3 regions of the Guggenheimella bovis genome follow, and region 1 is predicted to be linked to each of the others. Evidence: riboswitches for the same ligand, from Rfam matches in the RefSeq annotation. Region 1 holds a riboswitch; each other region holds the start of a gene.
The links. A riboswitch is a leader RNA that binds a small molecule or an ion and turns the genes downstream of it on or off. The one in region 1 is predicted to bind cobalamin.
Positions count from the first base shown of each region.

Region 2: another riboswitch for cobalamin. It lies ahead of ACUB3H_RS03320 (ABC transporter substrate-binding protein); the one in region 1 lies ahead of ACUB3H_RS00560 (ABC transporter substrate-binding protein).
Region 3: another riboswitch for cobalamin. It lies ahead of ACUB3H_RS06055 (energy-coupling factor ABC transporter permease); the one in region 1 lies ahead of ACUB3H_RS00560 (ABC transporter substrate-binding protein).

Region 1 covers NZ_JBQWTF010000001.1:94,167-102,272, forward strand. Annotated here, with positions in the region: gene ACUB3H_RS00540 (RluA family pseudouridine synthase) at 1-528, shown strand, start outside; gene pyrR (bifunctional pyr operon transcriptional regulator/uracil phosphoribosyltransferase PyrR) at 525-1,043, shown strand; tRNA gene ACUB3H_RS00550 (tRNA-Thr) at 1,057-1,131, shown strand; gene ACUB3H_RS00555 (Rqc2 family fibronectin-binding protein) at 1,144-2,754, opposite strand; cobalamin riboswitch at 2,784-2,920, shown strand; gene ACUB3H_RS00560 (ABC transporter substrate-binding protein) at 2,977-3,936, shown strand; gene ACUB3H_RS00565 (FecCD family ABC transporter permease) at 3,936-4,898, shown strand; gene ACUB3H_RS00570 (ABC transporter ATP-binding protein) at 4,895-5,662, shown strand; gene ACUB3H_RS00575 (hypothetical protein) at 5,996-6,907, shown strand; gene ACUB3H_RS00580 (FAD:protein FMN transferase) at 6,947-7,957, shown strand; gene ACUB3H_RS00585 (FAD-dependent oxidoreductase) at 7,954-8,106, shown strand, end outside.
Region 2 covers NZ_JBQWTF010000001.1:640,827-648,932, forward strand. Annotated here, with positions in the region: gene ACUB3H_RS03305 (ATP-binding protein) at 1-765, opposite strand, end outside; gene ACUB3H_RS03310 (ABC transporter ATP-binding protein) at 737-1,894, opposite strand; gene ACUB3H_RS03315 (FecCD family ABC transporter permease) at 1,903-2,934, opposite strand; gene ACUB3H_RS03320 (ABC transporter substrate-binding protein) at 2,949-4,118, opposite strand; cobalamin riboswitch at 4,229-4,399, opposite strand; gene ACUB3H_RS03325 (peptidoglycan D,D-transpeptidase FtsI family protein) at 4,449-5,849, opposite strand; gene ACUB3H_RS03330 (FtsW/RodA/SpoVE family cell cycle protein) at 5,833-7,110, opposite strand; gene ACUB3H_RS03335 (FHA domain-containing protein) at 7,103-7,606, opposite strand; gene ACUB3H_RS03340 (chromate transporter) at 7,665-8,106, shown strand, end outside.
Region 3 covers NZ_JBQWTF010000001.1:1,209,966-1,218,071, forward strand. Annotated here, with positions in the region: gene ACUB3H_RS06025 (precorrin-8X methylmutase) at 1-387, shown strand, start outside; gene ACUB3H_RS06030 (Ldh family oxidoreductase) at 408-1,514, shown strand; gene ACUB3H_RS06035 (zinc ribbon domain-containing protein) at 1,574-3,049, shown strand; gene ACUB3H_RS06040 (glutaredoxin family protein) at 3,073-3,303, shown strand; gene ACUB3H_RS06045 (hypothetical protein) at 3,296-4,000, shown strand; gene ACUB3H_RS06050 (alpha/beta hydrolase) at 3,997-4,785, shown strand; cobalamin riboswitch at 4,829-4,998, shown strand; gene ACUB3H_RS06055 (energy-coupling factor ABC transporter permease) at 5,111-5,851, shown strand; gene ACUB3H_RS06060 (energy-coupling factor ABC transporter substrate-binding protein) at 5,855-6,148, shown strand; gene ACUB3H_RS06065 (energy-coupling factor transporter transmembrane component T family protein) at 6,129-6,944, shown strand; gene ACUB3H_RS06070 (energy-coupling factor ABC transporter ATP-binding protein) at 6,928-7,734, shown strand; gene ACUB3H_RS06075 (sirohydrochlorin cobaltochelatase) at 7,713-8,106, shown strand, end outside.

The DNA of each region.
Region 1 (8,106 bases):
ACGATTCGCCCTGGAATCGTCCACCGAATGGATAAGGACACTTCAGGCGTACTTCTCATTACAAAGACCAATGAAGCCCATGAATACTTTAGTCGACTCTTTAAAGCACATGACTTAAAAAGGTGTTATGTTGCGATCGTAGAAGGTGTCATAAAAGAAGACGAGATCGTCGTAGAAGAAGCGATCGCTCGTAGCGAAACGAACCGAAAGGCTTTTACGGTAGATCCTAGTGGACGATACGCAAAGACGCTCGTAGAAGTTATAGAGCGCTTTCAAAACTACACGCTCGTTCGCTGTACACTCTTTACTGGAAGAACGCATCAAATTCGCGTTCATCTAAAGTATCTAAACCATCCCATCGTAGGAGATCCCGTCTACGGCATGAAAAAATCGAAGATAAAAAAAGACGGTCAGTATCTCCATGCGATAGAACTTGGCTTTACCGATGAAAATGGTAAAAGCTATGACTTTAGCGTCGATCCGCCTGAATACTTTCAGTCCTTTCTTCAAAAAATGAGGCAAGTATGAACTACAAAACGATTATCATGGAACACGATTCCATCGAGCGCACGTTAAAGCGCTTAAGCTATGAGATCATAGAGCGCCACAAGGGAGTCGATGAACTCGTACTCATCGGTATCTATACAAACGGCGAATGGATCGCAAAGTTCATCAAAGAACAACTCGACCGCTTAGAAGGAGCCGATGTTCCGATCGGCTTTGTTGATATTGGAAAATATCGAGATGACGAACGAGTCGTTACGGGAGACAGAACGCATCTACCTTTTGATATTACGAATAAAAAGATCATTTTAGTCGATGACGTTCTCTATACGGGAAGAACCTTTCGAGCAGCGATCGAATTACTCTTCGATTTAGGTCGACCGAAGCAGATTGAAGCGGCTGTTCTCGTAGACCGCGGTCATAGAGAATTACCGATTCGAGCTGATTACGTCGGAAAAAATATTCCTACTTCACAAAAGGAAAAGGTTGTGGTAAGATTAGAAGGTAACACCGACGAATTTTGTGTTTATCTGGTGTAAAGAATCTAATTTTGCTGATGTGGCTCAATGGCAGAGCAGCGGTATCGTAAACCGCAGGTTGTCAGTTCGACTCTGACCATCAGCTCCAACAAAAAAAGACCTAATGGTCTTTTTTTCTTTGTAGAATTTGCTGTAGATCCTTCGTTACATAACGCGTCTTTTGATTCGTATAATTCACAAAACCCGTGGGGGAGCCACTGGGCTTTTTTACAAAAGAAAGCTTCGTATAATCGACAGGAACGTTAGGGCTCTCCGAAGCCTTTGAAAAATGGGCTGCGAGCATTGCACCAAAGTGAATGTGGTCTTCTTTTAAATTCTCTAAGGGAGCATCTGCTAGTACGTGACTACCAGGGATGTTTTTCGCATGAAACCAGGTCCTGTTCTTATTTTTCGAACGGATGGAGAGCGCTTCATTCTGTGAGCTATTCTTACCGACGTAAAATCTAATTCCCTCGTATTCAAAGAGATGCGGCTTACTTTGCTGTTCTTTCGCTTGAACTCTTTTCTTTTTGATGACACCGATCCGTACGAGCTCCGATCGCACTTCATCGATCTCTTCTTTCGTCGATAGCTGAGAGAGATCGTATTGAATTTGAGCTAATATTTCAAGTTCCTTGTCGGCTTCTTCAAGTTGCTCCTTGACGTAGTTTTGCCCACGCAGTTCCTTACGGTAGCGCTCGTGGTAATAAATGGCATTTTGTACAGGAGTCTTTTGTGGATCGAGTGGAATGAGAATCTCCTCATCTGATTCAAAATCCTTTGCGAGAAGCTCTTTTTCATGTCCCTTTAAAAGATAGAGATTCGCATAAATGAGATCTCCATAGAGTCGATAGCGATCGCAAAGCTCGAAGTCCTTAAGCGTCTTAAAGAGCTTTTCTTTTTTTAGCTCCAACGAATCGATTCGTCCCTTTACAAGGTGTAAGAAATTCTTCGCAGCTTCTGGTGCCGTATTCTCTTTCTTTCTCGAAGCATAGAAGAGTTCCATGGCTTCAGAGAGGGAAGAGACCTCTTTGGTTTCAAGCTTCTCATTCTCAAAGGAATGAAAGTCAACAATCTGATCTTCTTTTAGGTAAAGCGTAGGTGATTTTTGTTCTAATAAGAAGCGATGAACGTCAGCAAAGGTTCCACTCTTTACATTATCCGGTAGGAGTTTAATGAGCCTCTTATGAAAGCCTTTAAAGTCTAGGGCTCTCGTTTCATCAAAGGGCTCATAAACATCCTTACAGACCTCTTTATCGCTCTTAAGTACTTCATACTTCTCATGCGTCAAAACGAGATGGCTTTCATTCGAAGAGAGCTTTATCGCCCTTAAGACCACATCCTCTTCATCGGTTAGGATCATGTTGCTGTGGCGACCCATGAGCTCGATATAGAGACTCCATTCGACCGTTTCAAAGAGTTGGTTTGATGAGAGAAGTTTAAACTTCACCGTGCGATCAAAAAACATCTGCTCGATCGAAAGGATCTTGGCGTTTTCGAGGGCACTTCGCCAAGGCATTAAGTGAGCGGGTTGAATGTATTTTAAGTCGGGTTTACTTGAAAGAAGCCCAAGATGGTAGCTCTCTGCTCCCAGGTCTATGAGTAGAAACAGATCGCCCTTGAATTTTAAAACGAATTTATTTCCTTCTGCCATCCAAAGCTTTTGAACGCGTTGATTTAAAAGCACGTTCGCTTCTAGGATCCAGTTTTCTATAAAATAACTATCAAACATAATGTACCTCTAACACATCATAGCACACGCATTTGACAGCGTGTTATTTTATGATAAAATTAGAGAAACATAAGATGTAACCATGGAAATCGGTGTGAATCCGATACGGTCCGGCCACTGTGATTCGAAAGATAAGTCAGATACATGGAAAAACTATCACTCACCAGGAGATGAGCTAGCTTGCTTCCCTGGTGGAAGCATTTTTTAATTTTAGGAGAAAACATGAAAAAGAAACTGTCACTACTACTCGTCGTCTTAATGATTGTCACTGGACTCGTCGCATGTACGAAAGCGGTTCCATCAGGTGAGCCACAAAGTACAGAAACAGTAACACCTCAAGAATCTACAGAACCTGTCAGTGAATCCGCTGAACCCATTAAAGTAACAGATTCTTTAGGTACAGAAGTAACCTTTGAAAAGCCTGTAGAAAAGGTGGTATCTCTCGCTCCAAACATGACAGAGATTCTCTTTGCTGTAGGCGCTGGAAAGCAAGTCGTTGGACGCACAGATTACTGTGAATATCCAAAGGAAGCAGCTGAGATTCCAAGTATCGGTAGCATGCTTGAACCAGATGTAGAAAAGATTATTACAGCGAAGCCTGATGTCGTACTTCTAGCAAACCCCAATGAAGAAGTGACGAAGAAGTTAGCTGAAGCTGGCGTAAAGGCTCTTGTTTTACAAAATGCAACAAAAGTCGATAAGACATTCGAAATAATCGAAACAATCGCGAACCTCACTGGTCATAAAGAAGAAGGCCAAAAGGTCACAGCTGACATGAAAGCCAAAATCGAAGAAGTAGCAAACATGGTAAAGGATGCTACACCAGTTACAGTCTATTATCCAGTAAGCGTTGGTAAGGATGGTGACTTTGCAGCAACAGGTGATACCTTCATCCACGACATGCTAATGATCGCTGGTGGAGATAACATTGCGAAGGATGCTCAAGGTTGGAGCTTTAACCTCGAATCGATCATTAAGGGAAATCCTCAAGTGATCATTGTAGGACAGGGCATGGGTGTCAAAGAGAAGCTTCAAGAAACAGATGGTTATAAGGATTTAACTGCTGTTAAAGAAGGAAAAATCTTTGAGATCGAAGCTGACCTTTTAGAGATCCAAGGACCTCGCATTGCGGAAGGTATCTTAGAGCTTGCTAAGATCTTACATCCAGACTTGGTGAAATAATGATTCGCTCCAAAAAAGCCGGACTGATTTTTATTAGTCTGGCTTTTATCCTCATATTTATCGCTTCCCTTATCATAGGTTCAGAATCGATCTCTCTAAAAGAAATCTTTACACCCACCGATGAAACAGCGAGGCTCATTTTATTCAAGCTAAGGCTTCCAAGAGCCATTGCAGCTGTCCTCATCGGCATGGGTCTTGCATCGAGCGGAGCTGTCTTTCAGTCGGTACTAAATAATCCCATGGCAGACCCCTACATGTTAGGTGTGAGTGCCGGTGCAGCCCTAGGAGCAAGCGTAAGCTTCATCCTAAACGGAGGAGCTATTTTAACACTTCTACTATCCTTTGGAGGTGCCATCGGTTCTGTCCTTATAGTCTTTTCCATCGGGAAAAAAAGAGGGCTTCTAAACGGCACCACGCTCATCTTAGCAGGTATCGCATTGAGCTTTCTCCTAAGTAGTACGACGAGCCTCATCGTCGCTCTTAATAGAGAGCGGATGGAACGCATCATCTTTTGGACCATGGGAAGCTTAAACGGGATTCAAATGAAAGAACTTACGTATCTATCGGTTCCTTTAATCCTAGGTAGCCTTTCTTTTCTTTTCTACTGGAAAGACTTAAACCTACTTTACTTGGGAGAGGACCGTGCCAAAGCGAGCGGCGTCGATACAGAAAGAAGAAAGCTTGAGCTACTACTCATTTCGTCTCTTGTAACGAGTGTAGCTGTAAGTCTCGGAGGAATCATAGGATTCGTCGGACTCATTGTACCGCACATGGCAAGACTTCTCGTGGGAAACGACCATAAACTCTTACTTCCAACGACACTTCTTACAGGAGCGACTTTCTTACTCCTCTCAGATACGATCGCAAGGACCATCGTTTCTCCCATGCAACTACCGATCGGTGTCGTTACGAGCTTTTTAGGGGCGCCGTATTTCATCTATCTTTTAAGGAAAAAGCAATGATCGAAGCAAAGAATCTCTCGATTACGATCGATGACAAACCGATTCTAAAAAATCTAAATTTTAGCCTTAAAAAAGGATCACTTGTGAGTATCCTCGGCGAAAACGGCGTAGGAAAGACGACGCTCATAAAAGCCATCGCAGGCATCCTTCCTTACGAAGGAAGTCTAACGCTAGATGGGGCAGAGATTAAAAGCTTTTCTTCAAAAGAGAGGGCAAAACGATTCTCCTACTTAGAGCAGCTTCAAACGACAGTCTTCGATCTCACCGTCTGGGAATACGTTAGCTTTGCTCGCTACGTGCATACCGATTCCTTCCATGATCTTTCCAAAGAAGATCTTGAAATCGTAGACTACTATATCGATCTACTGAAACTAAACGCCTTTAGAGACCGCTCCTTAAAAGCCTTAAGTGGGGGAGAACGTCAGAGAGTCATGATCGCATCGGCTTTTACACAGTCGACTGAAATTCTTCTTTTAGATGAACCGATCAGTTTCTTAGACATCAGCATGCGCTATGAAATGCTGGAAGAAATTGTCACCCTTGGTAAGAAGGAAGGAAAGACGATTTTAAGCGTTATGCATGACATCGATCTTTCCGACCGTTACTTTGACCAAGCACTCGTCTTAAAAGAAGGGACACTTTATTCTTATGGCCCGAGTCAGGAAGTCATTACCCCAAAGATGCTTCAGGAGGTCTTTTCTATCGATGCAGAAATTCTAGAAAAGGACGAAGAACGCTTCTTTTTGATATCTGCAAAACGTTAGCGAACACAACATTATTACAATACTGTGTCAAATATTACGTAATCTAAAGTCCAGGTTCTTTATTTATTTTTTGAGAGCGCTTCACGTCAATTCTTTTTGAGTGAAGCGCTTCCTTTTTCTATTTACCATTTCTCTAAGTGCTAATATATCAACGTTTGTAAGCCTTAAAAACTAATCCTAAAAAGGTCCGAAAGGTTCATATCGAGTCACTCAATATGTAACAATCGATTGTATACAGTTGGCAAAGGCTATGAATTAATCTGTGTTTTTTCCAAAAAACTCATTGACAATCTCAAAATTTGTAATAGAATACTTCCATATGGAGGAACAACTATGAAAAAAACGTTATCAATTCTATTAATTCTTGCACTTGTACTCGTCGGTGTTGTTGCATGCCAACAAAAACCAGCTGAGTCACAAGAGCCAGCCGCTTCTTCAAACGAAGCAACAAGTCAACCAGCACCAGCTCCAGCTCCAGCTGAAAACGGTGCAACACTCAAAGACGGTACATACTTCGCTACTGGCGACAACTTCGATGAAAAGACAGGTTGGAAAGACGCCGTTCTTCTCGTTGTAAAAGACGGCAAGGTAGAATCAGCAAACTGGAACGCTATCAGCAACAAAGTCGGTTACGACAAGAAAACAGCTGTAAAGCTCGGAAAGTATCCAATGGTTGCTGCTGGTAAAGCACAAGCTGATTGGGACGTTCAAGCGAAGGCTGTTGAAGACTACTTCGTAGCGAACCCTGATCCTGAAAAGATCACTTACAAAGACAACGAAGGTCATACAGACGCTATTAGCGGTGTATCCATTCACGTAAACGGATTTTTCGATGTAGCTAAAAAAGCTCTTGCTCAAGGACCTGTTGAAAAGGGACCTTACACAGATGGTTCATACCATGCTGAAGACGAAGACTTCGGTGAAACAGGTTGGAAAGAATTCGTCGATGTAACAGTAATGAATGGTAACATCGTAAGCGTTAAATGGAATGGTCTTAACAAAGATAATCCGGAACTTGATAAGTTAACAGCAGTAAAAGAGGGTAAATACCCAATGGTTGCTAAAGGTGGTGCAAAGGCTGAATGGGATGTTCAAGCACAAGCTGTTGAAAGCTTCTTACTTGAAAAGCAAGATCTTGCTTCCATCACATACTCAGACGCTGAAGGCCACACAGATGCTATCAGTGGTGTATCCATTCATGTCAAGAACTTCTTTGAATTAGTTAAGAAAGCGCTTGGAATGTAATAATGAAAGGGCCATAGGCCCTTTTTTTTTGGAGGAATTTTGAAACGAATCGTCATTTGTCTACTTGCACTCTTTCTCATAGGTTGTCAAGAAAATAAACCCGTAAGTTTTGAATATCGAGAGTTTTTCGCTATGGATACAGCCATGCGTATTCAGCTCTACGATCATGGGACCGAGGAGAACTTTAAAAAGCTTGAAACGCGCGTAAGAGAGATTGAAAATACGCTCTCAACGACCGTAAAATCGAGCGACATCTATAAACTAAATAACAATCCAGAAAAGATTCTCCTAAATCCAGATACCTATGCCTGCTTAGAGGCGGCAAAGGCTATGTACGATCGAACGGGTGGTGCCTTTGATCCAACCATTCGTCCCGTTGTGACGCTTTGGAACATTGGAACGGAGAGTGCGAGAGTTCCCGCTCAAGCTGAAATTGACGATGCCTTAAAGCACGTTGATGGATCAAAGCTTCAATTACAGAAGGAAATGAAACTTCCAGAAGGTATGAAGCTAGAACTCGGAGCGATTGCAAAGGGCTATACAGCAGATGAGTTACGTAAGACTGCGGAGAGTTTAGGCATTCGAAATGCCATCTTTAACCTCGGTGGAAACGTACTCGTCATGGGAAGTAAGAACGGACAAGACTTTAAGGTTTCGATTCAAGATCCAAACGAGGAGCAAAATAGCTTCTTCTGTACCGTAACAGGAACTGACTTTACGGTCGTTACGAGTGGAGACTACGAACGTTATTTCATGGTAGGGGATAAGAGGTATCATCACATCCTTGATCCTAAGACAGGGTACCCTTCCGATAATGACTTACGTAGCGTATCGATCGTAACAAAGAGCTCAACCCTAGCAGATGGTTTTAGTACTTCTCTTTTTGTCATGGGACTAAAAGATGGACTGGCTCTAGCAAAGAAGACGCCTGAAATTGGCGTGATCTTTGTAACAAAGGACAATCGGGTTATTATTACTGACAATCTAAAGGATCGATTTACCCTCGATAATACAAACTACAAGCTAATTGTAGGAAAGGAGAACGAATGAAAGAGATCGTCGTACTGGGAGCTGGTTACGGCGGCATATTGACAGCGAAAAAGCTGGCAAAGCGCTTAAAACACGAAGATGTAAAAATTACGCTGATCGATAAGAATACGTATCATACGATGCTAACAGAACTTCATGAGGTCGCTTGT
Region 2 (8,106 bases), 550 kb from region 1:
ATGTATAGTAGGTAGAGCATCTTGCGCCCTTTTAATGGCTAATTTTAATGATTCATCGGCTTCACGAAAAGCTTCGTAAAATTTAGATGGATTGGATTCAAATTCCATGCGTCTCTTAATGAGCTCACTTCTTTGTTCGATATTCTGTTCGCCTTTGACCTCTACAACTAAGCCAAAGCGGTCTAAGAGTTGAGGCCTTAAATCGCCTTCTTCTGGATTCATCGTGCCCACAAGAACAAAACGCGCTGGATGAGAATAACTTACGCCCTCTCGCTCAATTGTATTCACCCCCATTGCAGCGCTATCTAAGAGAATGTCGACAATATGATCGTCCAAGAGATTGATTTCATCAACATAAAGAATGTTTCCATTCGCTTCTGCGAGAATACCAGGTTCAAACTCCTTTTCCCCTTCTCTTATCGCTTTTTCAATATTTAAAGATCCCACTACGCGATCTTCCGTTGCACTGATTGGGAGTTCTATCACTCGTCTCGTGTACTTTCCGAGAACTTTGGTGTCTAGTTTCTGGCATTCTTCACAGAAATCGATATCATCGAAGCGGCAATGAAATTTACACCCTTTAACGACATCGACCTCATCCATCAATTCGCAAAGACCACGTACGGCAGTACTTTTAGCTGTTCCTTTTTCACCGCGTATGAGTACACCACCAATTTTAGGATTGATCAAATTTAATATAAGTGCCAACTTCATATCCTCTTGTCCTACAATTGCACTAAATGGATACGTTATTTTTTTCTTCATGATTCCCCCTATATTGTGTTTTTATTACTTCAGAAATCGTCTGAAATACGGGCTTACCTAACTTCAAAGCATAATCCCTTAGCTCGTCTTGAAATTGATTATATTCGCCTACTTCAACCCCAACATCGAGGACGCAGGGGCATCCATTAATGATTTCCTTTGCACGCTGAAGGGCCACCTGCTCCACTGGGCAAAATGCTTTCGTAAGAACCATATCCGAACTTAAAAATTTAGCAACCTGACAGTCGACGTCGTTTGAAAATAGGATGCCTGTGGCGAAGGGGATGCGGTGCTTTTGAAGGACTCGGTAAGCGCGAATACCTTTTCCCATTCCACCTAGGATGAATACTCTTGGTTTTCCCGAAGTTCGATGAAGCTCGATGGAGCCAAACATGCTGTTATAACTACCTTTTTCAAGCCCATAGAGTGATTGGACCATTTCATCTGAAAAAATCTCTTCCGGATTTCCTGCCACTCGAATGCAATCGCCTTTGATACAGATGACTGTGTCACTTATTTTTGCTGCTAGATCAATTTCATGCAGGCTCATGATGACTGCAACATCCTTCTCTGTAGCCATTCTTCGAAGGATATCTAAAAGCTCCACCTTATGGCGAATATCTAAAAAGCTTGTTGGCTCATCTAAAACAATGATCGATGGCTCCTGACAAATCGCTCGGGCGAGTAAAATGCGCTGCCGTTGTCCATCGCTGATATCTGTAAAGGGCTTGTCGGCTAACTCTAAGCCCTTCACCATTTTTAGACTTTCTTGAACGACGCGCTCATCTTCTGATGTGATCTTTCCAAAATGATTCGTATAAGGATACCTCCCCATACTTACGACCTCTTTACAAGTCATGAGGTCAGGATTGATTCGATCCGTTAGCATAACAGAAAGCTTTTTTGCTAACTCCTTATTCGAGCACTTTAGGATATTTTCACTGTCTATCGTTACCACACCACCAATTTCTTCAAGGTGCTTCGTTATCGTCTTTAAAATCGTCGACTTACCCGATCCATTGGGACCTATGAGAGTCATAATTTTCCCTTTTTCAACGGATAAGTTGATATCTTGAATTAAAATGTTTCCGTGATAGCCCACGGATAAATCCTTGGTTTCAAAATACATAGCATCTCCTATTGCTCAGCTGCACGACGTTTTAGCATAAGAAAAATCACAATGGGAGCTCCGAAAGCACTCGTCACCGTCCCAATAGCAAGCTCCGTTGGAGCAAAAGCAGTTCTGGCTATCAAATCACAGAACAAGCAGAAGACAGCTCCTGTAATAAAAGTAGTTGGAACAATTACTTTGGGATTTGAAGTTTTCATAAGTAATTTCGCTACCTGTGGAATTGCGATTCCTACAAAAGATATCGGCCCAGCAAAGGCTGTTACACAAGCTGATAAAATACTTGAAAAGGTAATCAAAGCCAATCGAAAAAGCTTGATGTTAACGCCCATACTCATGGCATAACCTTCTCCTAGCTGAAACGCATTCATCGGCTTCGAGATCAGTATGGAACAGAGAAGCGTAATAAATACAATGATCGAAGATAGCTTAACTGTCCCCCAGCTTGCTCCGTTAAAGCTTCCCATCGACCAGCTTGTTAGATTCGCAATATCCGTATCTTTAGCAAAGGCTATCGTAAAGTCTGTCACGGAAGAGCAAACATAACCAATCATAATACCTATCACCAAGAGCATCGGCATACTTCTCGCAAATTGAGAGAAAAAAAGCACCACAGCCATAACAAGAAGTGAGCCAATAAAAGCACTTAGCACCAATGTATATGGTGGAACATTCTTGTACTCTCCAAGTACAAAGACGATGACAAGGCCGACGATCATCTTTGCACCTGAAGAAATACCTAAGACGAACGGCCCAGCGATCGGGTTTCGGAAAAAGGTTTGAAGTAATAATCCCGATACGCTGAGCGCTCCGCCAAGTACTGTAGCTAGTAGAAGCCTTGGGAGTCGAAGTCTCCAAATAACATTACTCACGGTACTTCCGTGATCTTCGTTAAAAAATATGGTACGAAAAATCTTAACGAATGGAATAGACGCACTACCTGAGTTAATATTTAGTACAACCCCAACTATAAATAGAAGGAGTAGCAAAGAGAGTACGATGTGATAGCGCAGAAAATGATGATCATTTTTTGTTGCCAAAACAAATCTCCTCTCTAATGCAATTTTTTCATCGTTCTAGTTTCTTCTAAATCTGGATTTGAGATGACATCATGCATATCTTTGATCATGTTCGCAAGATTTACGATGTCTTGCGTGTATGAGGATGAAGTGATGTATAATCTTCCTTCTTTCACCGCTTTGAACTCTTTAAATAGATCATTTATTGCGTAGAAATCATCAATGTTCTTAACTTGGTCTTTAAAGTAGTTTAGATAGAATACGATATCCGCATCCTTACATCTCGTGTAAACTTCTTCGTAGTTCATTTTTTCGAGACCACTCTTTTGAGGATTCACATCCTTCATGATATACTCACCACCGGCAAGCTCTATCATTTTGGCCATGTAATCACCGCCATTGCGAGCACTTACAGTATTATTCGTTGGGCTCACATAGAACATAGCCACGGTTTTTCCGCTCTTAGGAACTTTCGATACCTCTTCGACCTTCTTTACGGAATCTAAAAAGAACTCATTGGCTTCTTTCTCTTTGTCTACAATGGCACCTATGAGCTTGATCCATTCGACTTTTCCTAGTGGATGGCCTTCCTTCGAGGAGGTTTCGATAATTACAGGAATTCCTAACTCTTCATATTTCTTTTGGATTTCTGGTTTTGAACTAAGCATGGTCGTATCGATCTCTAAATCAATGTTTAAACCTGTTAGCGTCTCAAAATCAGGTGCGCTATAACTTCCAGCAAATTTGATCTTGCCAGATTCAACTCGCTTTTTGATCTCATCGACAAACCACTTTTTGGCAGGAGTCCCAGTGGAAGCGACGCGATCTAGTCCGCCTATTGCATCACAGAGAGCGGCCATTCCAGTACTTACCATATGTATTCTTTGAATTGGAGCTTTTAAAATAACAACATCGCCATCTAGGCTAGACGGAGCTTCTTTTCCTTCTGGTACCAGGAGAAATTTTTTGTCAGGAGCACTACTTACGGTAAACATCTTGTAGCCATCTTTGTAATGAGTTAGCGTAAAATTTTTAGCGTAAAGGAGCTCTTCTTCGTGATCTAAAACTAATTCTGAATTCACTTCTTTTACAGGTTCGGAACTCGAAGTGCTTTCTGTAGTCGGCACGTCTCCCTTAGGTGTACAGCTCACTAAAAGAGTGAGAATGAGTAATAGACTAATCGTTCGTTTGAAAAATTGTTTCATGAATTCCCTTCTTTCTTATTCGGTCGAAAAGGGAAAAAAAAGACAATGGATAAAATCCACTGTCGGCTCATTGAAAATAAAACTTGCTTTTCCACATTTCCCACCGAAAGTGTTGGCATTGCAGATTAGCAGGTCTCCTGACTTAACATCAACCGATAACTCTCCTTCCCAGTTTCCCAGTGGCATCATGAGTCATCGTCCGTTTACAGTAGCGGGGGCTGTTGTGGATTCTCACCACATTCCCTTTTAAAACTTACGTTACAAATCTACTACGTTATTAATTTATATTATGAGGATAGCTTGCCTAAAAGGTTTTGTCAATACTATATGCTATTCTTTTCGAATCTCAAGGAGCTTCTGAAACACCTTCTTTGCTAGAGGTGCTGCACTCTTTGAAGCCGCTTTTCCTTCATTTTCAAGGATTACGGTTACGACATAGGACTCTTCACCACGTGTGACAAAACCTGTAAACCACGCGTGATCTTTCGCTCCTTCATTTTGTGCCGTACCGGTCTTTCCGAAGAATTGAATCGACTTCGAGCTCTTTAGGCCGTTTACTGAAGCCGTCTCCTTTAGTCCCTTTAAGAGAGGATCAAGTATCCGAGGTTCCACGGCTGTCCCTAGAACTTCAGGCTGTGTCACCGAGAGAATATTTCCTCCTGGACCGTGCCATTCGCTCACTAAATAGGGCTTTAAGAGCACGCCGTCGTTTGCGATCGCTTGAGAGATGAGGTGAATCTGAAGCGGTGTGACGACTGTCTTTCCTTGACCGAAGGAACTGGCTGCGAGTTCGCTCTTTTCCATCCCCTCATCAAACGATACCTTGCTCTTAGAAACAGGTAGGTCAAAGGGAATGCTCTTATTAAAGAGAAAGCGTTCACTGACTTCTTTAAGTTTCGCTGCTCCTGCCTCTACGCCTTTTTTACCAAAGTACGTATTGATACTGTACTTTAAGGCTTCGGTTAAACCGACTTCACCGTAACTTCTAGCGTCGTAGTTACCAAATTGGTATCCGCCGATCTTTTCTACACCCGTATCGTTATAAGAAAGGTCAATTCCTTTTTCTAGTATCGCGATCGAGGTCAAAACCTTCATGACAGACCCTGGTACGTAGAGTCCTTGAGTTGCACGGTTAATGAGCGGTGCATTTTCGTCGTCTACAAGCTGAGACCAGCTTTCTTTTAGTTGGTTTGGGTTAAAGGCAGGCCTATCGGTCATCGCGAGGATCGCTCCGGTCTTTGCATTTGAAACGATAATCGCACCCTTATGGTTTTTAAGTAGCTCAAAGCCGTAGGTCTGTAGCTCATTTTCTATTGTAAGATACATGTCGTTACCGACATCTTTATCGCGTAGTGCTTTTTTGAGCTCGCTAAAGAGACCACTTTCCGATACGCCTAGGAGATTTTTCGTAAAGGCCGATTCGAGACCGGTCTTACCAAAGCGCTCTGAAGAGTATCCAATGATGTGAGCGTAGCTATAAGGGTAGTAGTAGCTTCTCACATAGTTCTTTTCTACGAGCTTTGTATCTGCAAGGACCGTTCCATTGACGTCGTAGATAGACCCACGCCTGATCTCTCCTTCGTTTACGAGAAAGCGCGTATTGTTCGGATTCTTTTTTAGATCCTCAGCCATACTCATCTGAAAGTAGACGAGGTAGAAACTTAAAGATATGAAGAGCAGAACGACTCCAATGAGGAGTGCGATGATGCGTCTTTTATTGGTTCGCTTCATTTTTCTCCTCCTTTTCGAGCACCGGCTCTGAGGTAAATTGAAGCACCCCGAGAAGTAAGAAGCTCGTCAAAAGGCTCGAACCACCGTGCGCCATGAAAGGCAGTGTCATACCCGTCAAGGGAATGACCTTTAAGACGCCTCCGATCACGACAAAAGCCTGCATCACAAAGATCATAGAGACCGTTAATGAAAGGATGCGGTAGAAGCGATCGGGTTGGTTGAGGCTCACCTTAAGACCGCGGTAGAAGAGGATGAGATAAAGGAGTAGGACGCCTATTCCCATGAAGATTCCCATCTCTTCAATGAGGGCTGAAAAGAGAAAATCCGAGTAGCTAAAAGGTATGGTCTGAGGGTTTCCTAAGCCGAGTCCACGGCCAAAGAGACCTCCAGCCGAGACGCTAAAGAGGCTCTGAACAATCTGATAACCCTTTCCTGCTGCGTCTTCCCAAGGATTGAGCCAGATGTCAAAGCGCACGCGTACGTGGCGAAAGAGCTTATAAGCTAGAAAGAGTCCTACGCAGGCAAATAGGATATTTAATACGACAGGGATCCTCTTTCGATCGAAGCAAAGCTGCGTGCAGACAAAGGCTGCAAAGATCACAGCCGCCGTTCCAAGTTCCGTTTGCTTTACAAAGAGTCCCATTAACGCATAGGTCAAGATCATCGGTAAGTACGAGGCAAACCAACCTTTCATCTTATCCATGTTGGTATAATAGGACGCTAAGAAAAAGGCATAGGTGAGTTTCGAAAACTCTCCCGGTTGAAACTGAATGCCAGCGATGACGATCCAGTTTGTGGCTCCTCGAAGATTTCTACCAAAGAGAATCGTAACGACGATGAGAGCAATGGTCGCAAGGTAGAAAAACCAGGTCATGTGCTTCCAAAAATGGACTGAAAGTTTAAGCACAAAGTAGCTCAAAAAGAAGCACACGATGCCGAGTGCATAAAACATCAGCTGCTTTTCACCGAGTTCAGGACGAAGCCTGTAGATCATGAGGATTCCGATCGAAAAGAGCATGTTCGTGATCAAGATAAAGTAAGGCTCACCTAAAGTGAAGCGCTTAATTAAAAAGTTTGAAAGGTGACTCAGCACGATGAGAGCGATAGCAAAGGTCAAGCTCCTCATGTTAAAGCTCTTCGGGTCGTAATTCAACACGAGAAAGAGCCCTAAGATCTGAAACCAAAAGAGCAACCAGTTCGCGCTCAGATTGTACCGAGTACGCTTTCTTTCGAGTCGTCTCTCGGTAATAATTCTACTCATTCGATTGCTCCAAGAGGAAAAGCGTTTCTAATCCAGCAAAGCTTATGATATCCTTATCATGAATAACGGTTGGACTTGTGACGCGTTTTCCGTTTACAAAGGTCCCATTTTGGCTATCTAAATCATTGATATACCAATTCCCATCCTCTTCAAAGAGATGCGCATGTTTCTTTGAAAGGTAACCGGAAGGAAGCGCAATCGTATTGACACCACTTCTTCCGATCGATTCATTATCACTTAAAAGGTACTCTCGACGAAGTCCAAAGAGCATCTGATCCTTTCTGTGAATGATGAGTAAGATCGCATCTCCCTCACTCGGTACGAGCATCGTCTGCTGTAGATCGAGATAGATCATGCGTACAATGAGATAGATGAAATAGAGTACAATAAAGACAAAGACGTATCGTAAGATACTGCTAAAAATCGTATATAGGTCGATGTTACCTATGATGGGAGCATGTAAAAGCTCCTCTATGGTTGTAATAAACTGTTCCATAATTCTCTCCTGTTCCCATTATATCATGGGTCCTTAGGCCTCGAAAGAAGGTGATCCGATGGATGAAAAAACGACTCCTGCAAGCTACTTTTACTTATTCTGGTTGATGTTTAAACTCTCCCTTTTGACCTTTGGAGGAGGCTATGTAATCATCTCCCTCCTACAAAAGGAACTCGTGGAGAACAAAAAACTCCTGACAAGCCGCGAGATGATGAATATGACGGCGATTAGCCAGAGCGCTCCAGGAGCGGTAGCAATTAACGCTTCTCTCATTGTAGGCTACCGCCTAAAGGGCTTCAAGGGAGCCCTCGTAAGTGTCGTCGGAGCGGTTCTTCCACCGCTACTCGTCATCACCGGTATCAGCTTTTTCTATACAGCTTTTAAAACGAACGTCATCCTAAGAGTTGCCCTTCGAGGCACGCAGGCTGCCGTTGCTGCAATCCTTTTAGATGTTGCCATCGCCCTCTTCCATCAGCTCTGGCAAGGAAAGGATTACTTCA
Region 3 (8,106 bases), 1.1 Mb from region 1:
GGTATTAATAAAAAAGCCCTAGAAAAGCTTGGTCTAAAGGCCGTGTGCTTTATCGGAGATGAGGATGTAAGAGAACATGCCAAGGCCAACGGTACGACGCGCTCGAAAGAGAGCATGAAAAAGGCCGCTTCTCTCGAAGGACCACTCATCTTTGCTATAGGAAATGCTCCGACGGCCTTGATCGAGCTCTATGAACTCATCGTAAGGCAAGAGATTAATCCAGCGCTTATCATCGGCGTTCCCGTCGGTTTTGTCAATGTCGTGCAGTCGAAGGAACTCATTCTTCTATCAAAGGTTCCCTATATCGTAAACCGTGGAAGAAAAGGTGGAAGTAACGTAGCTGCAGCCATCGTCAATGCTTTGATGTATCGTCACACCAGAGGGTAAAAAAGGAACAGGAGGGCCTTATGTCTACATTCAATATGGATTTCGAATCACTCGATACGTTTATGCGTCTAGCTTTTGAAAAGCTCGGTGTGCCGAGTGAAGATGCTCGCTTTTGTAGCGATGTTCTTTTAGAGAGCGACCGCAGAGGCATCGAAAGTCACGGAGTCAACCGTTTTAAACCGATCTACGTCGACCGCATTATCGCAGGCATTCAACAGCCTGTTACAAAGATCGACATTCTAAAGGAGACGCCAACGACGGCTGTCCTCGACGCCAACCACGGCATGGGCATGGTGGCATCAAAAAAAGCCATGGAAATGGCTATCGAAAAAGCCAAGAAGTACGGCATGGGAATGGTTGCCGTTAGAAACTCCACGCACTACGGTATCGCAGGATACTACGTGACGATGGCTACGAAAGAAAAAATGATCGGTATCACAGGAACGAACGCACGTCCCTCGATCGCACCGACCTTTGGCGTAGAAAATATGCTAGGAACAAACCCCTTGACCTTTGGTATGCCAACCGATGAAGATTTCCCCTTTGTTCTAGACTGTGCGACGAGTATCGTTCAGCGCGGTAAGATCGAATACTACGCAAGAAGCGGTAAAGATACGCCAGCCGGCATGGTCATCGGTGAAGACGGTTCGACACTTACTGATTCGAAAGAGATCTTAAAGGATCTTGTCGCAGGAAAAGCAGCACTAGCACCACTTGGAGGTGTTGGGGAAGAGCTTGCAGGATACAAAGGATACGGCTATGCAACAGTCGTAGAGATCCTCTCTGCAGCACTCCAGCAAGGAAACTTCCTCCACATGCTAAATGGTCTCGATCAGGATGGAAACAAGGTACCCTTTGGCTTAGGCCATTTCTTCCTCGTGATCGACACCGAAGCCTTTATGGGTGCAGAAGGATTTAAAAAGGTTGCAGGAGATATCTTAAGAGAACTACGTGCTTCGAAAAAAGCCAAGGGTCATACACGTATTTTCACTGCAGGAGAAAAGGAATATGAAGTCTGGCTCGAAAGAAAAGAGACGGGCGTTCCGATTAATGACGCTGTTCAGAAGGAATTTATCGCTGTACGCGATAAGCTAGAGCTCGATTTCAAATTCCCCTTTGAAAGGTAATGATGGAAGAAAAGAAGCCTTCAAAAATACCAGAACCCAAATATAACCAAAAGAAAAGAATGAAAAAAGATGCAGAGGTTCTCATCGAAGAACCGAAAAAGAATGGCACCTTACTTGGTCTTGCCATTCTTTTTGCTGTGCTTCTTTTCATCGGACTTTCCGTCTACTTCATCGGAAGAGATACCTTTAGTAAAGAAAGCTTCCTAAAGAGCGTCAACAGCGTGCTCGATGAGCCCGATAAGAGCGGATTCTTTTCCTTCTTTGTAGAGGGATCTTTTCCGCTTCAGGATCAGAAGAACTTTTTAGAGCTTCTAAAGGATCCCAACTACGTGAGATACCTAAAAGATACGCTCTATAAAGGTGGAGGAGACGTCGAGGTCGTAAAGAACGGAAAAGCGCTCACCTTTACGAAGTATGGACTAAAGCTTAATCCTTTAAACTTAAGCCTTTCCAATCTCGATCGAAGGCTTACGGTGACGCTTCAAAAGAAGAAAGAGACGATTGAACCGAAAGCACTAAAGGAATGGGGATATATGACACCGGGCATCTATGAGCTCTCGATCGAGGATGGAGAAAAGAGCCTTAGTATTCCTGTAAAGCTCACGCGTTTTGAGACAAAAGCTCCTTCTTTACGAATTGACCTAGAGAAGGATTATATTGATGTAGAGATTCCGAAGGACTTTCCTCAGGCAACGATCGTCATGAATGGAAAGAGCACAGAGAAAAAGGTAAAGGATTCAAACCAGCTTGGCCTTATAAAAAGAGGCTCTAGCATATCTCTCGTCTATCGCAATAAGCTAGGTACAGCCATGAGCGATGAATGGATCGTCGATCAAAAGAGCCACGATTTTACCTTCCCAAATGCTATGAGCTTAAAAGAGTATCCACTCGATCAAGTGATCTTTGTGAATGATAAGGAGATTGGAACGGTTTCTGATTTCAAATCCTCCGATCTTCTCCTCCTTCCTTTAGAGGAGACCGATAAAGTGCAAATTGTCTCCCCTCAACGTGCTCTTGAAGTGAAGACGAATCTTGCCATCGAAAAGAGCAACGTCTCTCCTGGTCGCTTTACGATAGGGCCCGTAGAGGAAGGTACTGTGAAGTACTTAAAGAATCTCATGCTCACCTATGTGAGAGAAGATCGAGATGCAAACTATCACAACCAGCTCTTCTACTACGGCACGGTCATGAATAATAGTCCCGACCACGCGCGACTAAACGATGAGATGAATGCTCGCATCGAAAGAAAAGAGTATCTTGAAATTACTCCAATCTCTGTGACCTTTGACAACGACTCCTTCGAGTATTTTGCTGAAAAAGGAACGATCTACATCTCCTTTGTCGAACGCTATAAGTTCCATTATAAAAAGTTTGTCGAAGGAAAGATGGTGCGCGAGGGAGACGGCAGCTCCAGTAAACTCAAGATCATGGCACGTAGCTTTTTCGGCTGGAAATTCTACAGTGGAGACGAGAATAAAGAGCTTGGAGGAAATACTGAGACAATACAGGTTGAAGAATTCAATTCGGGGTATTAGTAGGTAGAAATTGGAGGTATAAAATGAAAGAAATTAAATTGTATACAAGTTCAACTTGTCCTCATTGTTATACGGCAAAGGATTATCTCTCAAAGGAAGGCATTCCTTATACAGAGCGTAACGTCAGCAACGATCCAGAAGCTATGAAGGAATTCAGAGAGCTAAAGGTGATGGGCGTTCCGACCTTCGTCATTGGCGATGAAGTCATCGTAGGCTTTGACAAAGAAGCTGTCCTGAAAGCAATGAATGACTAAGAAAAGCTCTCTTAAAAAGAGAGCTTTTTTCTTGGCTTTTGGACTGCTTCTCTTTCTTCTCATTCCCACCGAACTCCGTGGCACGAGTCTCGTAAAGCTTCAATCTATTTTAAGTCACCATGATCTCTTTAAGAAACACGATGTTTCGATCAGTTTTCCCAGTCATCCTGACTTTAGCCTAGGGATGAAACGCTTTGACACGGATAAACTTACGATCTACTATAACTTTGGAAAATTTGAACACTTCCGTTCAAACTTCTATCACCGTGAAAGTGATACGTATAATTCCCACTTTGGAGCCTATCTTTTAGAGGGAATGCGAACGGAGGAAGAGATTCTAGAGAGCTTTCGATACGATCAGACGATGCTCGTTCTACCGTCGATTGGGAAAATGGATGGTGTATTTTGCGTTCTAGAGATGGAACGAAAAGAGACCCGGGGAATGGTTCGAATCGATGCAACCGTTGAGACCAACAGTCCGCTTCATAAGAAAAAGGGATTTTTTACAGGCTACCTCCAGTATGGAAGCCCGTCCTATGAGGGCGAAGATTATCCCGTAGAGAAAAGCGAAGCGAGAATCTACATCCATTATTTAAAAGATAAAGATGCGACTGTCATTACATATGTCATGGCTAAAAATAAAGAGATTGTCGAGCGTTATTCCAAAGAAATTTTAGAAAGGATAGTGATCAAATGAAGATAGATACCACGAACCTTCAAAGTGGTGGTGTACTTACAAGCTACCTCTTTGACAAAAAGACAGAGGATGAAAACTGGAAGCCAGTAAAGCGTCCTGCACTCTTAATCCTTCCCGGTGGAAGTTACATGTACGTATCGAAGCGAGAGGGAGAACCTGTAGCACTTCATTTTTTGATGGAAGGTTACCAGGTCTTTGTCCTAAAGTATCGAACGGGTGAGGAGTCGATATACCCTAATCCTCTAATCGATGTGAAGGAAGCGATGGAGTATATTCTCAAAAATTCCCAAGAATTCTCAGTCGACACAGAGAAGATTGCCATTATGGGCTTTAGTGCAGGGGGCCATTTAGCACTCGTCTATCAGTCGAGCGAATACATCAAAGCGAAGGCTACAGTTTCGATCTATCCGATTGCAGCCTTTGGAGAAATGATTAAAGCTTATGGAGAAATTGACTACGACGTAGAATTTCCCATAGGTGCCATGATCTCAAACTACGAAGAGGAGAAGGATCCTGAAAAGCTCATAAAGAAAGACAACCCACCTCTCTTTATCGCTTACTTAAAAGACGATGAACTCATTCCGAGTTACACGACGTCGCACTACGTGACAGAGTTATTAAAAGCTGGCTGTGACGTGGAAGCACACCTCTTTAGAAAGGGACTACACGGTCTAAGTGAAGGCACAGGCTTATCGAATCATTCGAGAAACGTTGATCGAGACTTTTCTCTTTGGGTCCCACTTTGTAAAAATTGGCTACGAGGGATTTTAGAGTTTCAACTATAGTGTTGACAGTCTTTCGTTCATCCCTTATGCTTAAATAGAACTGAATAAGGATCAAAGATCAAGCGTGTGAATACACATGGGAATCAAGTGCAAATCTTGAACGGTCCTGCCGCTGTAAGGAGGGAGAATTCTACTGATGCCACTGGGAAACTGGGAAGGCGTAGAATGTCTGAGATCTCCGAGTCAGAATACCAGCTGATCTTTTTACACATCAAAGCTCTACAGGAAAATAGAGTGTGTTGGGAGTTAAACACTGCTATTTTCATAGCAGTTTTTTTGTGCCCTTATTCCTAAGACAACAGGTCATTTGTCAAAGGAGGATAAGATGACAAAAAAAGAGAAATCGTTACTCGTACTCGCACTCGTGGTTGCCTTTGGTTTTGGAATCGTTCCCACAGCCAGTGGCATGCACATCATGGAAGGATACTTATCGCTTCCCTTCTGTATCGCTTGGGGAGCTGTGTGTCTTCCGTTTTTAATACATAGCTACTTTTCCATGAAACGCATCGTAAGTGAGCGCCGTGAAACCGTATCGCTCTTAGCGATGATGGGTGCCTTTATCTTCGTTTTAAGTGCATTAAAGATTCCATCGGTTACAGGTTCTAGCTCCCATCCGACAGGAACAGGTTTAGGAGCAGTCCTCTTTGGAGCGTCTCCCATCGCTCTCTTAGGTCTCATCGTACTTCTCTTTCAAGCGGTACTGCTCGCCCATGGAGGACTTACAACACTTGGAGCTAACACTTTCAGTATGGCCATTGTTGGACCGATCGTAAGTGCTGTGATCTATAAAATGATGAACAAGATGAAAGCTCCGAAGCACTTTAGTATCTTTCTTGCCGTAGCTCTTGGTAACCTCACGACTTATGTCGTCACAAGCGTTCAGCTTGCACTCATGCACCAAGGAGCTGGCGTGGGCTTCATGACATCACTCACAAAATTTTTAATGGTCTTTGCGGTGACACAGATTCCACTTGCAATCATCGAAGGCCTCGTCAGTGTCATTCTCGTCATGGCCTTAGAAAAGTATGCAGCACCCGAACTCAAGCGTTTAGGATATGAGAGGTAAGACATGAAAAAAGCATTTCTATTATTGTTATTAGCCGTCGTCATTGCCGTTACACCCCTTCTTTTTATTAAAGACAGTGAATTTGCAGGTGCAGACGGTGTCGCAGAAGAAGTCGTAGAAGAAGTGAATCCTGGTTATGAGCCTTGGGCAGAGCCCATCATGGAACCTCCAGGAGGAGAGACCGAGAGTCTTCTCTTTGCACTACAAGCAGCTCTCGGTGCTTTTGTCATAGGCTACATCATGGGCGGTTTTGTCACGCGCTACCGCATGAAGCATCATGAAGTCGAAGCTCTTTAAAGGAGCGCTTTCGGTTATAGCGTTTGTAAGCCTATTTTACGGTCGAACAGAAAGAATTCATATGGGTGTCTTTCTTGTCATCGTGATGTTTTACATCCTACATGAAAGTCATCACCTTCGAATTGAGCGCATTCAACAGAATCACGCACTCATTGGGCAAAAAACAGGGCTTAAGGTCTTGTTTTTTGCCTTTCACATGATAGCCGTGCTTGTGATCGATTCGCTTCCTTTCTTACTAGGAGTCTTAATCTTAGAGGTCTTCTTTACGCTTCTATCTAAGATTAAGCTTAAGCACATGATCGAAGTCATGGCACTACCTATGACCTATGTGCTTTTAAGTATCGTTGCTTTCCGCTTGAGTGAACTTAGCTACGAGAGCGTCATTCTCATAAGCCTACGTGCTTTTGTAGCCTTTACAACGCTCCTAAGCTTTTTACTTATGACCCCTATGCATGAACTCATCACCTTTTTATCTGGAAAACTGCCAAAGCTCGTGGTCGACCTCTTGTATCTCATTCATCACGACATCTTTGTCTTTTTAAAGCACTCTCACGAAGTCTCAAGAGCAGTGCGTGTCCGAGGGGGTTCCCTAAACGTTAAGACGGCTGCCCTTCAAGGCGTCTCCATCTTTATGAAAAGCATGCACTTTAGTACCTTACATAGCAGAGCCTTAGAGACGAGAAATGTCGGAGAACGAATCGAGTTTCTTACTAGGAAAAAAGATCCACGCGTTTCTTTAGGACTTCTCCTCGAACTCATGCTACTTTCAGGAGGTATCGTTGTTTCAATTATCTGATGTATCCTTTTCCTATGAAGACGATCTCGTATTAAAGGATATTGAATTAACCATAGAAGAAGGAGAGCGCGTCTGTCTGATCGGCTCCAATGGATCGGGAAAATCGACGCTTTTAAGCCTACTCATAGGGTTAGAGCATGCTAAAAAAGGAAAGCTCTCCTTTAAAGGACAGCCGTACTCAAAGGATAAGACCTTTTTGAGAACGCTTCGACGCGAGATCGGTTTTCTCTTTCAAGATCCCGATACCATGATGATTGCACCGACTGTCTTTGAAGAGATCAGTTTCTCTGCAGTGAATCAAAAAACCGATGAAGAGATTATTGAAAAGCGAGTGGAGATGCTCTGTAAGCGCTTTTCTTTGGAAGGCTTTGAGGAGAGAGTCGTCTACCACTTAAGTGGAGGGGAGAAGAAACGAGTAAACCTTGCGAGCGTTCTCGTGACAGATCCCAAAGTGCTTTTAATCGATGAACCGGAGTCGAGCCTCGACCCATATCAAAGGACTGTCATGGAATCGTATCTCGAATCGATTGATAAGACCTTTGTCGTAGCGACACACGATATGAATTTTGTTTGGCAGTTTGCGACGCGCGTCGTCGTATTACATGAAGGCAGGATTCTTTTTGATGGGAAAAAGGAAGCGTTTTTTAGCAATGAAGCGCTTGTAAATGAAGCGAATCTCGAACTTCCTGTATTTTATCTCATCTCAAAGCTACTACAAAAGAAGGGAATCATTGAAGAAGATAAGCTTTTCTACAGAAAGGAGGAGCTATGCGAGGCATTCTATTTGTAAGTTTTGGAACGACACATATTGAAGGGATTGAAAGAGCCATTACGCCCCTTACGAAGTCCCTTCAGACTTTGGGGCTTCCTCTTGAACAAGCCTTTAGTTCGAACATTGTGAGAAATCGCTTGAAAGAAAAGAATCGTTTCGAAAAGAGCATCGAAGAAGCGATATGTGCTCTTAAAGAAAAAGGGGTAACAGAACTTATCGTACCTACGACCTTTCTTTTAGAGGGCTTAGAATATCAGAAGCTCGAAGCGAAGCTTAAGGAATCAGAACTTCGTTATCAGCTAATAAAACCCATTTTAAGAAGGGATATTGATGCGAAAGAGCTTATTCAAAAGCTTCTTAAAGCGTTTGATAGAAAGGAAGATGAACTTC